DNA from 3 places in the Nitratireductor sp. WH36-1 genome. Region 1 is predicted to be linked to each of the others. Evidence: predicted binding sites of a transcription regulator. Region 1 holds the regulator's gene; each other region holds the start of a gene.
What was found. Region 1 encodes LexA, which represses DNA repair genes until DNA is damaged. Its sites were predicted from a motif close to TGTTCNNNNTGTGTTCNG; they were not measured.
Positions count from the first base shown of each region.

Region 2: parE (DNA topoisomerase IV subunit B) is a predicted target of LexA. The motif match lies at 2,422-2,439, and genes of this name have one in related genera.
Region 3: rhuM (RhuM family protein) is a predicted target of LexA. The motif match lies at 2,143-2,160, and genes of this name have one in related genera.

Region 1 covers NZ_CM178970.1:2,171,181-2,174,819, forward strand. The annotation lists gene AC4PTT_RS10205 (NAD(P)H-hydrate dehydratase) at 1-1,303, shown strand, start outside; gene lexA (transcriptional repressor LexA) at 1,396-2,118, opposite strand; gene AC4PTT_RS10215 (MarC family protein) at 2,205-2,837, opposite strand; gene gyrA (DNA gyrase subunit A) at 3,069-3,639, shown strand, end outside.
Region 2 covers NZ_CM178970.1:1,922,727-1,926,365, reverse strand. The annotation lists gene gcvP (aminomethyl-transferring glycine dehydrogenase) at 1-2,214, shown strand, start outside; gene parE (DNA topoisomerase IV subunit B) at 2,508-3,639, shown strand, end outside.
Region 3 covers NZ_CM178970.1:206,319-209,957, reverse strand. The annotation lists gene dnaK (molecular chaperone DnaK) at 1-56, opposite strand, end outside; partial or broken gene AC4PTT_RS00990 (cell wall hydrolase) at 611-1,045, shown strand; gene AC4PTT_RS00985 (Gfo/Idh/MocA family protein) at 1,079-2,065, opposite strand; gene rhuM (RhuM family protein) at 2,182-3,204, shown strand; gene pheT (phenylalanine--tRNA ligase subunit beta) at 3,213-3,639, opposite strand, start outside.

The DNA.
Region 1 (3,639 bases):
GCGGCTTCTGGCCGAGCGCGGCGTGAATGTCCGCCTGTTCGCCGATGCTGCGCCGCGGGAAGACAGCGATGCCGCCAGGGCGCGTGAAGACTGTTTTGTAACGCCCGAGGCGCTGGCCGATTTTCGCCCCGAGACCGGCTGGGTGGTGGTTGATGCGCTTTATGGCGCGGGGCTTTCAAAGCCAATCGAAGGCATTGAAGCCGAGCTCATCGAGCGGGTTGCGGCTGCGGGCGTCCCGGTGGTTGCCGTGGATCTTCCGTCCGGTCTTTCGGGTCTCACGGGCAAGCCCCTCGGCAGCTGCTTCGATGCGGACCTGACCGTCACGTTTTTCCGCAAAAAGCCGGGGCATCTGCTCATGCCCGGTCGACGCCTGTGCGGCGAGCTGGTCGTGGCCGATATCGGCATTGCCGAGATGGCGCTTGCATCAATGGATATCGCCCTCTGGGAGAATGGTCCGGCGCTCTGGCGCGACGGCGTGCCGGCGGTGGAGATCGATGCGCATAAATATGTGCGTGGTCATGTGGCCGTCGTTTCGGGCGGTGGCGCATCCACTGGTGCAGCGCGGCTTGCCGCGCGTGGCGCGGCGCGCGCCGGGGCAGGGGCCGTGACGGTGCTTTCGCCTGCAAACGCCCTGTCGGTGAACGCGATGCACCTGACCTCGATCATGCTGCGCAAGGCGGAGGCGGTGGATGAACTCATCGCCTTCCTCGATGAGCGAAAACCGACAGCCGCCGTTCTCGGTCCGGCAGCCGGCACAGGCGAGCGCACGCGCAGCTTCGCGCTGGGCTTTCTGGAGCGCGATGAAGGGCTGAAAGGGCTGGTGCTGGATGCCGACGCCATCACCGCCTTTGCCGATGCGCCCGATACGCTCTTCGAGGCCGTGAGAAGCTCCGCCTTAGCGACCGTGCTGACGCCGCATGACGGTGAATTCGCGCGCCTCTTCGGCGATCTCGCGGCTGACGCTTCCATGTCCAAGGTGGAGCGTGCGCGCGCAGCGGCAGAGCGCTCAGGAGCGGTGATCATCCTGAAGGGGGCGGACACGGTCGTCGCCTGCCCGGACGGGCGCGCCGCGATTAACACCAACGGATCGCGTTTCCTGGCGACGGCGGGCTCTGGCGATGTTCTGTGCGGGATTGTGGTCAGCCTTCTGGCGCAGGGCATGCCGGTCTTCGAGGCGGCATCGGCCGGCGTGTGGCTGCATGCAGAGGCTGGCGGGATGTTTGGCCGGGGCCTGATTGCGGAAGACCTCCCCGAGATGCTTCCGCATGTCTTCCAGGCGCTCTTCCCGGACGATGTTGGCTGAACCGATGCGGAGCTTGAAAAGAGCGCGCATTCTGGATGCCGGATGGCATCGGAACCGGGGCATGCCTGAAGCCGCCCCGGATAGTCTTAAACTCAGTAGCGGCGCATCAGGCCGACGAGGCGACCCTGCACCTTGACGCGGTCGGGGCCGAAGATACGGGTTTCGTAAGCCGGATTGGCCGCTTCAAGGGCAATAGATGCGCCCTTGCGGCGGAAGCGCTTCAGCGTTGCTTCCTCCTGATCCACCAGCGCCACGACGATCTCGCCGGGATTGGCGGTCTGCGTCTCGCGGATGATCACCGTGTCGCCATCGAAAATGCCCGCATCGATCATCGAGTCGCCCTTGACCTCAAGCGCGTAGTGATCGCCACCGGTCAGCATGTCCGGCGGAACCGCGATGGAATGGGTCTGGTGCTGAATGGCGTCGATGGGGACACCGGCAGCGATGCGGCCCATGACAGGTACGGAAACGACGCCGGAAAGCGCGTCATCATTGCTGGCGGCAGGCTTGGAGGCCGCTGGCGCGGGCGTCTTGCCGAGGCTGCCCTCGATGACGCTTGGCGAAAAGCCGCGCGCGCCGGAATTGAGGCCGGGCGCGATGGAATCGGGAAGCCGCAGAACCTCCAGCGCACGCGCCCTGTTCGGGAGCCGGCGAATGAAGCCGCGCTCCTCCAGAGCCGTGATCAGCCGGTGAATGCCGGACTTGGAGGCGAGGTCGAGCGCCTCCTTCATTTCATCGAAGGAGGGCGGGATTCCGGTCTCCTTCAGTCGTTCATGGATGAACAGAAGAAGTTCGTGCTGCTTGCGGGTCAGCATGGGCGCCACCGAGAATCAGTTAAAAACAAAACCAGAACATACTCTATATGTTCCAGTTGTGTTCCGCAACCGTCCGGTTGCAGCGCCTATGGCGCAGCGAAAAGCGCCTTGGCTCCGTCTGCCACGAACTGGACCGCGAGGGCTGCCAGAATGACGCCCAGGAGGCGCGTCAGGATGGAGCGTCCCGTTTCGCCCAGAAAGCGGTCCACGCGCTCCGCCAGCGTGAAAACGGCATAGGTGAGGAGGATCGTTCCAAGCAGGATGCCAAGCAGCGCAATGGTGCCAAGAATTGAATTGAACTCGCCCGAAAGAAGCACGGTGGCCGAGATGGCGCCGGGACCCGCGATCAGAGGAATGGCCAGCGGGAAGGCGGCGATGTTGCGGATCATGTCGCGCGTGATCGCGCGCTCGGCGCTCTTTTCGTGGCGCTCCTGGCGGCGTTCGAAGATCATCTCGAAGGCGATGAAGAAAAGAAGCAGGCCGCCTGCCACGCGGAAGGCGGGAAGCGTGATGCCGAACACGGCCAGAATGGCGCTGCCAGCGACGCCGAACAGGGCCAGAACGGCGAATCCGATGATGGCTGCGCGCACGGCCACCTGATTGCGCTCCGAGCGGTTCATGCCCGCTGTCAGCGCCAGAAAGAGCGGCGCAAGCCCTGGCGGGTCGACGGTTACCAGCAATGTGACGAAGGCGTTGAAAACGGTATCGTAACCAGGCATCGGGTTCTCCTTGCGGCCTCTCTAGCCCAGCTTGGATGCGAGGGAAAAGCCCTCATTCTTCACGCAGGCTCGCTTCCTGCGGCAATTTGTCAAGGCGCTCATCCCCAGGAGGTTCGTATGCGCCTGAAATTGCGTTGGATTTCCGTCATCAAAAACGGATGCTCAATTGGAGAATCGCTGACGGCTCATATATAAAGAGTATGTGATTCCTCATTAAGAATGTGACACGTTTTGACTGACCAGACGACGCCGAACGGATCGGGCGAGCCCGACGAAATCGAGCCGATTTCCATTGTCGAGGAGATGCAGCGCTCTTATCTCGATTATGCGATGAGCGTGATCGTGAGCCGCGCCTTGCCGGATGCACGCGATGGTCTGAAGCCGGTGCATCGGCGCATTCTCTATGCATCCCATGAGAGCGGTTACCACTGGAACCGCAAATATGTGAAATCGGCCCGTCCTGTTGCCGACGTGATGGGTAAATACCACCCGCACGGCGATGCCGCCATCTACGACGCCTTGGTGCGTATGGCGCAGAACTGGTCCATGCGCCTGCCGCTGGTCGACGGGCAGGGCAATTTCGGCTCCATCGACGGCGATCCGCCGGCGGCAATGCGTTACACCGAGTCGCGTCTCACCAAGGGCGCGCATGAGCTTCTGGAAGACATCGACAAGGACACGGTCGATTTTCAGGACACCTATGACGGCTCCTCCAGCGAGCCGCGCGTGCTTCCGGCGCGCTATCCGAACCTTCTGGTCAATGGTTCGGGTGGCATCGCCGTCGGCATGGCGACGAACATTC
Region 2 (3,639 bases), 250 kb from region 1:
GACGACAACACCTTCGCCCTCATCGTTCCGTGGACCGACACCTATGGCGTTCATGGCGACCACGGCGCGCTGATCGCCGAGGCAAAGGACAAGGGCGCCATCGTCATCATGGTGGCCGACCCGCTCGGCCTGTTGTTGAGCGAAACGCCGGCAGCACTGGGCGCGGAAATCGCCGTTGGCTCGATGCAGCGTTATGGCGTTCCGATGGGCTTTGGCGGTCCGCACGCGGCCTATTGCGCCGTATCGGACAAGCTGACGCGCCTCATGCCCGGCCGTCTCGTCGGCCAGTCGGTCGATGCGCATGGCCGTCCGGGCTACCGTCTGGCGCTGCAGACCCGCGAGCAGCACATCCGCCGCGACAAGGCGACCTCCAACATCTGCACCGCGCAGGCGCTGCTTGCCAACATGGCCGCAGCCTTTGCCATCTGGCATGGCCCGGAAGGGCTCGCTGCAATTGCCGAGCAGGTGCATGAGCGCGCAGCCCGCTTCCATGCGGGCCTCAAGGCTGCCGGCCTTTCGCTTGCAGGCGATGTCATCTTCGACACGGTCACCGTCACCGTTCCCGGCAAGGCGCAGGAGATCGCGGCCGGAGCCGAGGCCGAGGGCCGGCTTGTGCGCGTTCTCGACGCGGACCGCGTCAGCGTCGCCTTCGACGAGACGACGACCGAAGACGATCTGGCCGCACTGGCAGCCCTGTTCGGCGCCACCGTGCCGGAAAGCGCACCGCGCCTTGCCCCGGCCGCAGCGCGCGGCGAAGGCTTCCTCACGCAGCCGGATTTCCACTCTCACCGCTCGGAAACGGAAATGATGCGCTTCCTGCGCAGGCTCGCCGACAAGGACCTTGCGCTCGACCGCGCCATGATCCCGCTTGGCTCCTGCACCATGAAGCTCAACGCCGCTGCCGAGATGATGCCCGTGAGCTGGCCGGAAGTGGGTGGCCTTCACCCCTTCGCTCCACCGGAGCACACGGTGGGTTATCGTCGCATGATCGACGATCTGGACCGCTGGCTCTCGGAAATCACCGGCTTCGACGCAGTTTCGCTGCAGCCCAATGCCGGTAGCCAGGGCGAATATGCCGGTCTCCTGGCCATCCGCCGCTATCACGCCGAGCGCGGCGAAGGTGACCGCGATATCTGCCTCATCCCCTCCTCCGCCCATGGCACCAACCCGGCGTCCGCCTCCATGGCCGGCATGCGGGTGGTGGTCGTGCGCTGCACGGAAGATGGCAATATCGATCAGGACGACCTGAAGGCGAAGGCGGAAGAGCACGCCGACAAGCTGGCGGCGCTGATGCTGACCTACCCGTCGACCCACGGCGTGTTCGAGGAAGGCGTGCGCGACATGTGCGCGGTGATCCACGAACACGGCGGCCAGGTCTATTTCGACGGCGCCAATCTCAACGCGATGGTCGGACTTGCCCGTCCGGGCGATCTGGGAGCGGATGTCTGCCACCTGAACCTGCACAAGACCTTCTGCATTCCCCATGGCGGCGGCGGACCGGGCGTTGGCCCGATCGGCGTCAAGGCGCATCTGAAGCCGTTCGTGCCGGGACATGTGGCGCTCGGCAGCAGCCATGCGGTGGCCGCAGCCCCCTATGGCAGCGCGTCGATCCTGCCGATCACATGGATGTATATCCGCATGATGGGCGGCGACGGCCTCAAGCGGGCGACGGAAATGGCAATCCTCAACGCCAATTACATCGCCCACAGCCTGAAGGAGCACTACCCGGTGCTCTACAAGGGCCGCAACGACCGTGTTGCGCATGAGTGCATTCTCGACACGCGGGTGTTCAAGGATCGCGCCGGCATCACCGTCGACGACATCGCCAAGCGGCTCATCGACTATGGCTTCCACGCCCCGACCATGAGCTTCCCCGTTGCGGGCACGCTGATGGTGGAGCCGACGGAGTCGGAGCCGAAGAGCGAAGTCGACCGCTTCTGCCAGGCGATGATCTCCATCGCCGAAGAAGCTGCGCGGGTGGAAAAGGGCGAATGGCCGAAGGATGACAATCCGCTCGCCAACGCGCCGCACACCGCGATGGAGCTGATGGGTGACGACTGGACGCATCCCTATAGCCGCAGCGAAGCCGCCTTCCCCGAAGGTTCGCTCGACGCAGCGTCCAAATACTGGCCGCCCGTCTCGCGCGTCGACAATGTGGGTGGCGACCGCAATCTGGTCTGCGCCTGCCCGCCCATCGAAGCGCTGGCAAGCTAGAGCATCGGACCGAAAAGTGGAATCCGGTTTTCGGGCTGTTCCGATGCTCCATTCATAAACTGGATCGCCGTGCGTCCGGCTGGACGCACGGCGATCCAGCCCTCTATGAAACGGATCATCTCCCCAAGCTGGGGAGATGATCGCCTCAATTGCCGCGCACCTCTTGGCGCGCGCCCTCGCTTTCTGGTAAAGCGTCGTCCACACACTCCGAACGGAACCGGAACAGGCTTCGCTTTGCCTTGCAAACCATGGCAAACTGCGGGCTGATTCGCGGACAGGAAACAACACGCTTCATGGACGACAACAACGACCTCTTCGCCGGAATGCCTGCCGCCGGGACGCCTGCCAATGTGGAACGTGCGAAAACGCCCGAACCGGCAGCGCCTCAGCGCAAGCCCGCTGCGCGTCCCGCGCCATCTGCATCGCCCGCCCCGTCGGGCGACGGCTACAGTGCGGCCGACATTGAGGTTCTGGAAGGTCTGGAGCCCGTTCGTCGCCGTCCCGGCATGTATATCGGCGGCACCGACGACAAGGCGCTGCACCACCTGTTCGCCGAAGTTATCGACAACTCCATGGATGAGGCGGTGGCCGGCCACGCCACCTTCATCGAAGTGGAACTCGACGAGGAAGGCTATCTCTCCGTCACCGATAACGGTCGCGGCATTCCGGTCGATCCGCACCCCAAGTTCAAGGACAAGTCGGCGCTCGAAGTCATCATGACGACGTTGCATGCCGGCGGTAAGTTCGATTCCAAGGTCTACGAGACCTCCGGCGGCCTGCACGGCGTTGGCGTGTCCGTGGTCAACGCCCTGTCCGAACTCCTTCAGGTGGAGGTTGCCCGCAATCGCCAGCTCTTCCGCCAGACTTTTTCGCGCGGCCTGCCGCAGGGCGGACTGGAGAAGCTCGGCGACGTGCACAACCGGCGCGGCACCAAGGTGCGCTTCAAGCCGGACGAAGAAATCTTTGGCAAGGGCGCGAAGTTCGAGCCCGCGCGGCTCTACAAGATGGCCCGCTCCAAGGCCTATCTGTTCGGCGGCGTGGAAATCCGCTGGATTTGCGCCCCTTCCCTGATCGGCGAGAAGGACGAGACGCCCGAAAAGGCGACCTTCCACTTCCCCGGTGGTCTCAAGGACTATCTGGCCGCTTCGCTCGACGGGCAGTTCCAGGTCACCAAGGAGATTTTCTCCGGCCGCAGCGAAAAGACCACCGGTCATGGCGCCGTGGAATGGGCGATCACCTGGTATGGCGGCGACGCCATGCTCAACTCCTATTGTAACACCGTGCCGACGCCCGAGGGCGGAACCCACGAAAGCGGTTTCCGCAACGCGCTCCTGCGCGGCCTGCGCGGCTATGCGGAGCTGACCGGCAACAAGCGCGCGTCCATCATCACCTCCGAAGACGTGATGATCTCAGCAGCCGGCATGC
Region 3 (3,639 bases), 2.0 Mb from region 1:
ATGACGGCGACGCAGGAATTGGTCGTTCCGAGGTCGATACCGATTACTTTTGCCATATCTTCTCTCCGCAAAGCAGACTGTCAGGACCCATTCCGGCGTTCCAGATGACAGCCCCTGTTCATACGAAATTGCCGCAGCAGCGCCTCAGGACGAAACGCGCCAAACGGCTTCGTGGCGTATATAAGAATGGGATTTTTCAAGCGCAAGGCGGGATTTGCCCCGATTTGGCTTCGAAAGCGGGGTTCGGAGGCCGCGACCGGCGCTCTGACGCTTGCCCCGCGCGGCGTTGATGATGAAACGGAACGCTTCGGACTTTGAGGAAAAGTCAATTTGATCGGCTGCCGCTGATGTGAGAGCGGGTCGCCGAGGGGGGATTTGGCTCAGGCGATAACCGCCGATCAAACTGACATCCGGGAAAATAATGGTCCGAAGATTCGTGTTCTGGGGGCTCGTTGTGTCGTTCCTGCTCCAGGCAGGCTGTATCTGGGAGAACGAAGAAAAGAAGGCTGGCGCGAAGAGAGCACCGATCAGGCTGCCGGTCGCCATGGCGCTCAGGGCGGCGCAGAAGCCCGCCGCCGTGGAGGACGCCCTTGTGGCAATCAATCGCCTTGCGGAGCGCACCTGTCTGGCCACCGCCATCTATTACGAGGCGCGGGGAGAAACGGTGAGCGGGCAGAAGGCCGTCGCGATGGTGATCTTCAACAGAAGCAGGTCGCCTGCATATCCGCCCAGCATTTGTGGCGTGGTCTTTCAAAATGCGCGCTGGCGCAATCGCTGCCAGTTTTCATTCGCCTGCACAGGCATTTCACTGGTGCCGAAAGATGCCGAAGCCTGGCAGCTCGCATTCAGGATCGCCAAGGCCCGATACTCCTGCGCACCCGAATGCAACAATTACACGCTGGTCGACAAAACCAACTATCTGGCCGTCGACGCCACGCATTACTATGCCAATTATGTCAGCCCCAAATGGGCTAAACAGATGCACAGGCATGGCCAGATCGGGCGACACATCTTCCTGTCGCCCCGGTCCGCCGACGGAGTCTGAAAGTGCCGCCGCACCCTGCGGCAGCGGCTTCTGCTAGACTGTCTCCCAGCCATCATGGGTGGCGGCGCGATAGATGGCGTCTATGAGTTTCTGGTTCTTCACCGAATCCTCGAGCGTGAAGATCGCCGCCTCTTCGCCCCGCGCCGCCCGCGCGATGGCTTCCGCCTGCAGACGGTACTGCCGGGCGCGGGGAAAACGGTGGACGCTGGCGCTGTTGTGATCGGCGCTGAACACGGTAACGCGGGTATCGCCATAGTCCGGGGTGTTGAAGGGGGCGTTGACCTCGATGAACCCCTTGTCGCCATGGAACACCATCGACTGTCTGAGCGCCATCTGCGTCGAGACGTAGAAGGTCAGTTCGAAGTTGCCGAAATCGGCCTTGGCGCTGGCGTAGATGTCGGTGCCGAAATTCGGGTCGCGCTCCACCATCGCCTGCACGCGCTGCGGCTCGCTGCCGGTTGCAAAGCGGGTGGTGACCGTGGGGTAGACGCCAATGTCGGGCAGGCCGCCACCGCCAAGCTCCGGCTTGTTGCGCATGTTGTCGGGGTCGACATTGTGATAGCAGAACACGCCCTGCACATGCCGCAGCCGGCCGATGGCGCCTTCGGCGATCAGGTCACGCACCTTGTGCCATTGCGGGTGGTAGGTGACCATGAAAGCTTCCGAGACGACGACATTGTTCCGGTCGCGCGCCTCGATGACGCGGGCAATGTCCTTTGCATCGAGCGCCAGCGGCTTCTCGACCAGCACGTGCTTGCCGGCGTCGGCCGCCCTGATGGCCCAGTCCACATGATCGGAGGTCGGCAGCGGGATGTAGACGCCGTCCACATCCGGCGAGGCGAGAAGCGCGTCGTAGGACGAGAAGGTGTGCGGAACGCCGAAGCGCGCAGCCAGCGCCTGCGCTTTGGCCTCATCGCGGCTGGCAATCGCCGTCACCACGCCGTTTTCGGCATCCTGGATCTGCGGAATAACCTGCTCGCGACCGATCTTGGCCGTCGAAAGAACGCCCCAACGGAACATGGATTCTCCTCCTGAATTTGGCGCAGGCAATCACATAGTTCGGGGAAAGAAAACCGATAAGGTTTTCCGACTCTTTTTGTTCTGCTAATGTTCCGCAAACAGTCTTGGAGACACCCATGCCTGCAGATGAGCCGGTTCACCTGGTGGAAGATGGAGAAACCGGAGATCGCTTTCTGATCTACGACGGTGAAAAGGGGCTGCGGCTCGATATCCGTTATGAAGCTGAAACGCTCTGGATGACGCAGGAGCAGATCGCCCGGCTTTTCGGACGTGACGTCTCCGTCATATCCCGGCATGTAACGAATGTGATTGCCGAAGGAGAGTTGGACGAAGAGAGTTCTTTGCAAAAAATGCAAACAACTCGAGGACGTCCAGCCGTACTCTACAGCCTCGATATGATCATCTCTGTTGGCTACCGGGTCTCGTCCGCGCAGGCCACCCTGTTCCGCCGCTGGGCCACCGGGATTCTGGTTCAGTTCGCGCGCAAGGGCTTCGTTGTGGATGCCGTGCGCCTGAAGCAGGAAAGCAACCGGGATCGCATTGCGGAACTGCGGGAGATCATCCGGGACATTCGTTCCGATGAAGCGAATGTTTATCGGGAACTGCAGCGAATCTGCGCCCTGTGCCAGGACTATGACGGGCGTTCAGCAAGCGCGCAGAGCTTCTTTCAGCAGACGCAGGCAAAGCTGATTTATGCCGTCGTTTCGCAGACGCCATCAGAACTGGTGCAGGCGCGCGCCAACCACCAGTTCGAGAATATGGGCTTGCAAAGCTGGCCCGGCGACGCAATCCGAAAACGGGATGTGACTGTTTCCAAGAACTATCTGGCCGAAGCGGAGCTCCGCGAACTCAATCGCCTGACCACGATCCTCCTCGACATATTCGAAGATCAGGCGGATCTTGGCCGTCTGGTGGTGATGGACGATGCGACCCGTCTTTTGGAGGCGCAGCTGGTCGGACTTGGACGAACCGTTCTGCGTTCAGGTGGCAGCGTTAGCGCGGAGGCTGCAAAAGAACATGCGCGCAGCGAATACACACGGTATTCCGAACAGCTCAAAATTGAACGCCATAAGAAAGCGGACGAGCACATTTCTGCACTCGTCCGCGAAGCCAAGCGGCTCCCCAAAGGGCGCCGCTGATATGTGATCTAACCGCGCAGCGTGCCGCCGGTCTGCTTGCCGACATTGGCCACGATGCGGCCGGCGATGGCTTCGAGTTCCTCGTCCGTCAGCGTCTTTTCACGCGGCTGGATCGAGACTTCGATGGCGACCGACTTCTTGTCTTCGCCGAGCGATGCGCCCTCGAAGATGTCGAACACGCGCACGGCGGTCACGAGCTTCTTGTCGGCTGCCGCAGCTGCCCGCTCGATGGTTGCCGCCTCGACCGATTTGTCGACCACAAAGGCGAAATCGCGGCGCACGAGCTGGAAGGGCGAAAGCTCCAGGCGCGGCTTGGTGCGCGTTGCCTTCGCCTTGGGCTCGGGGATCGTGTCGATGAACACCTCGAAACCGCAGATCGGTCCTTCGGCGTCCAGCGCCTCCAGCGTGCGCGGGTGAATCTCACCGAACGTGGCG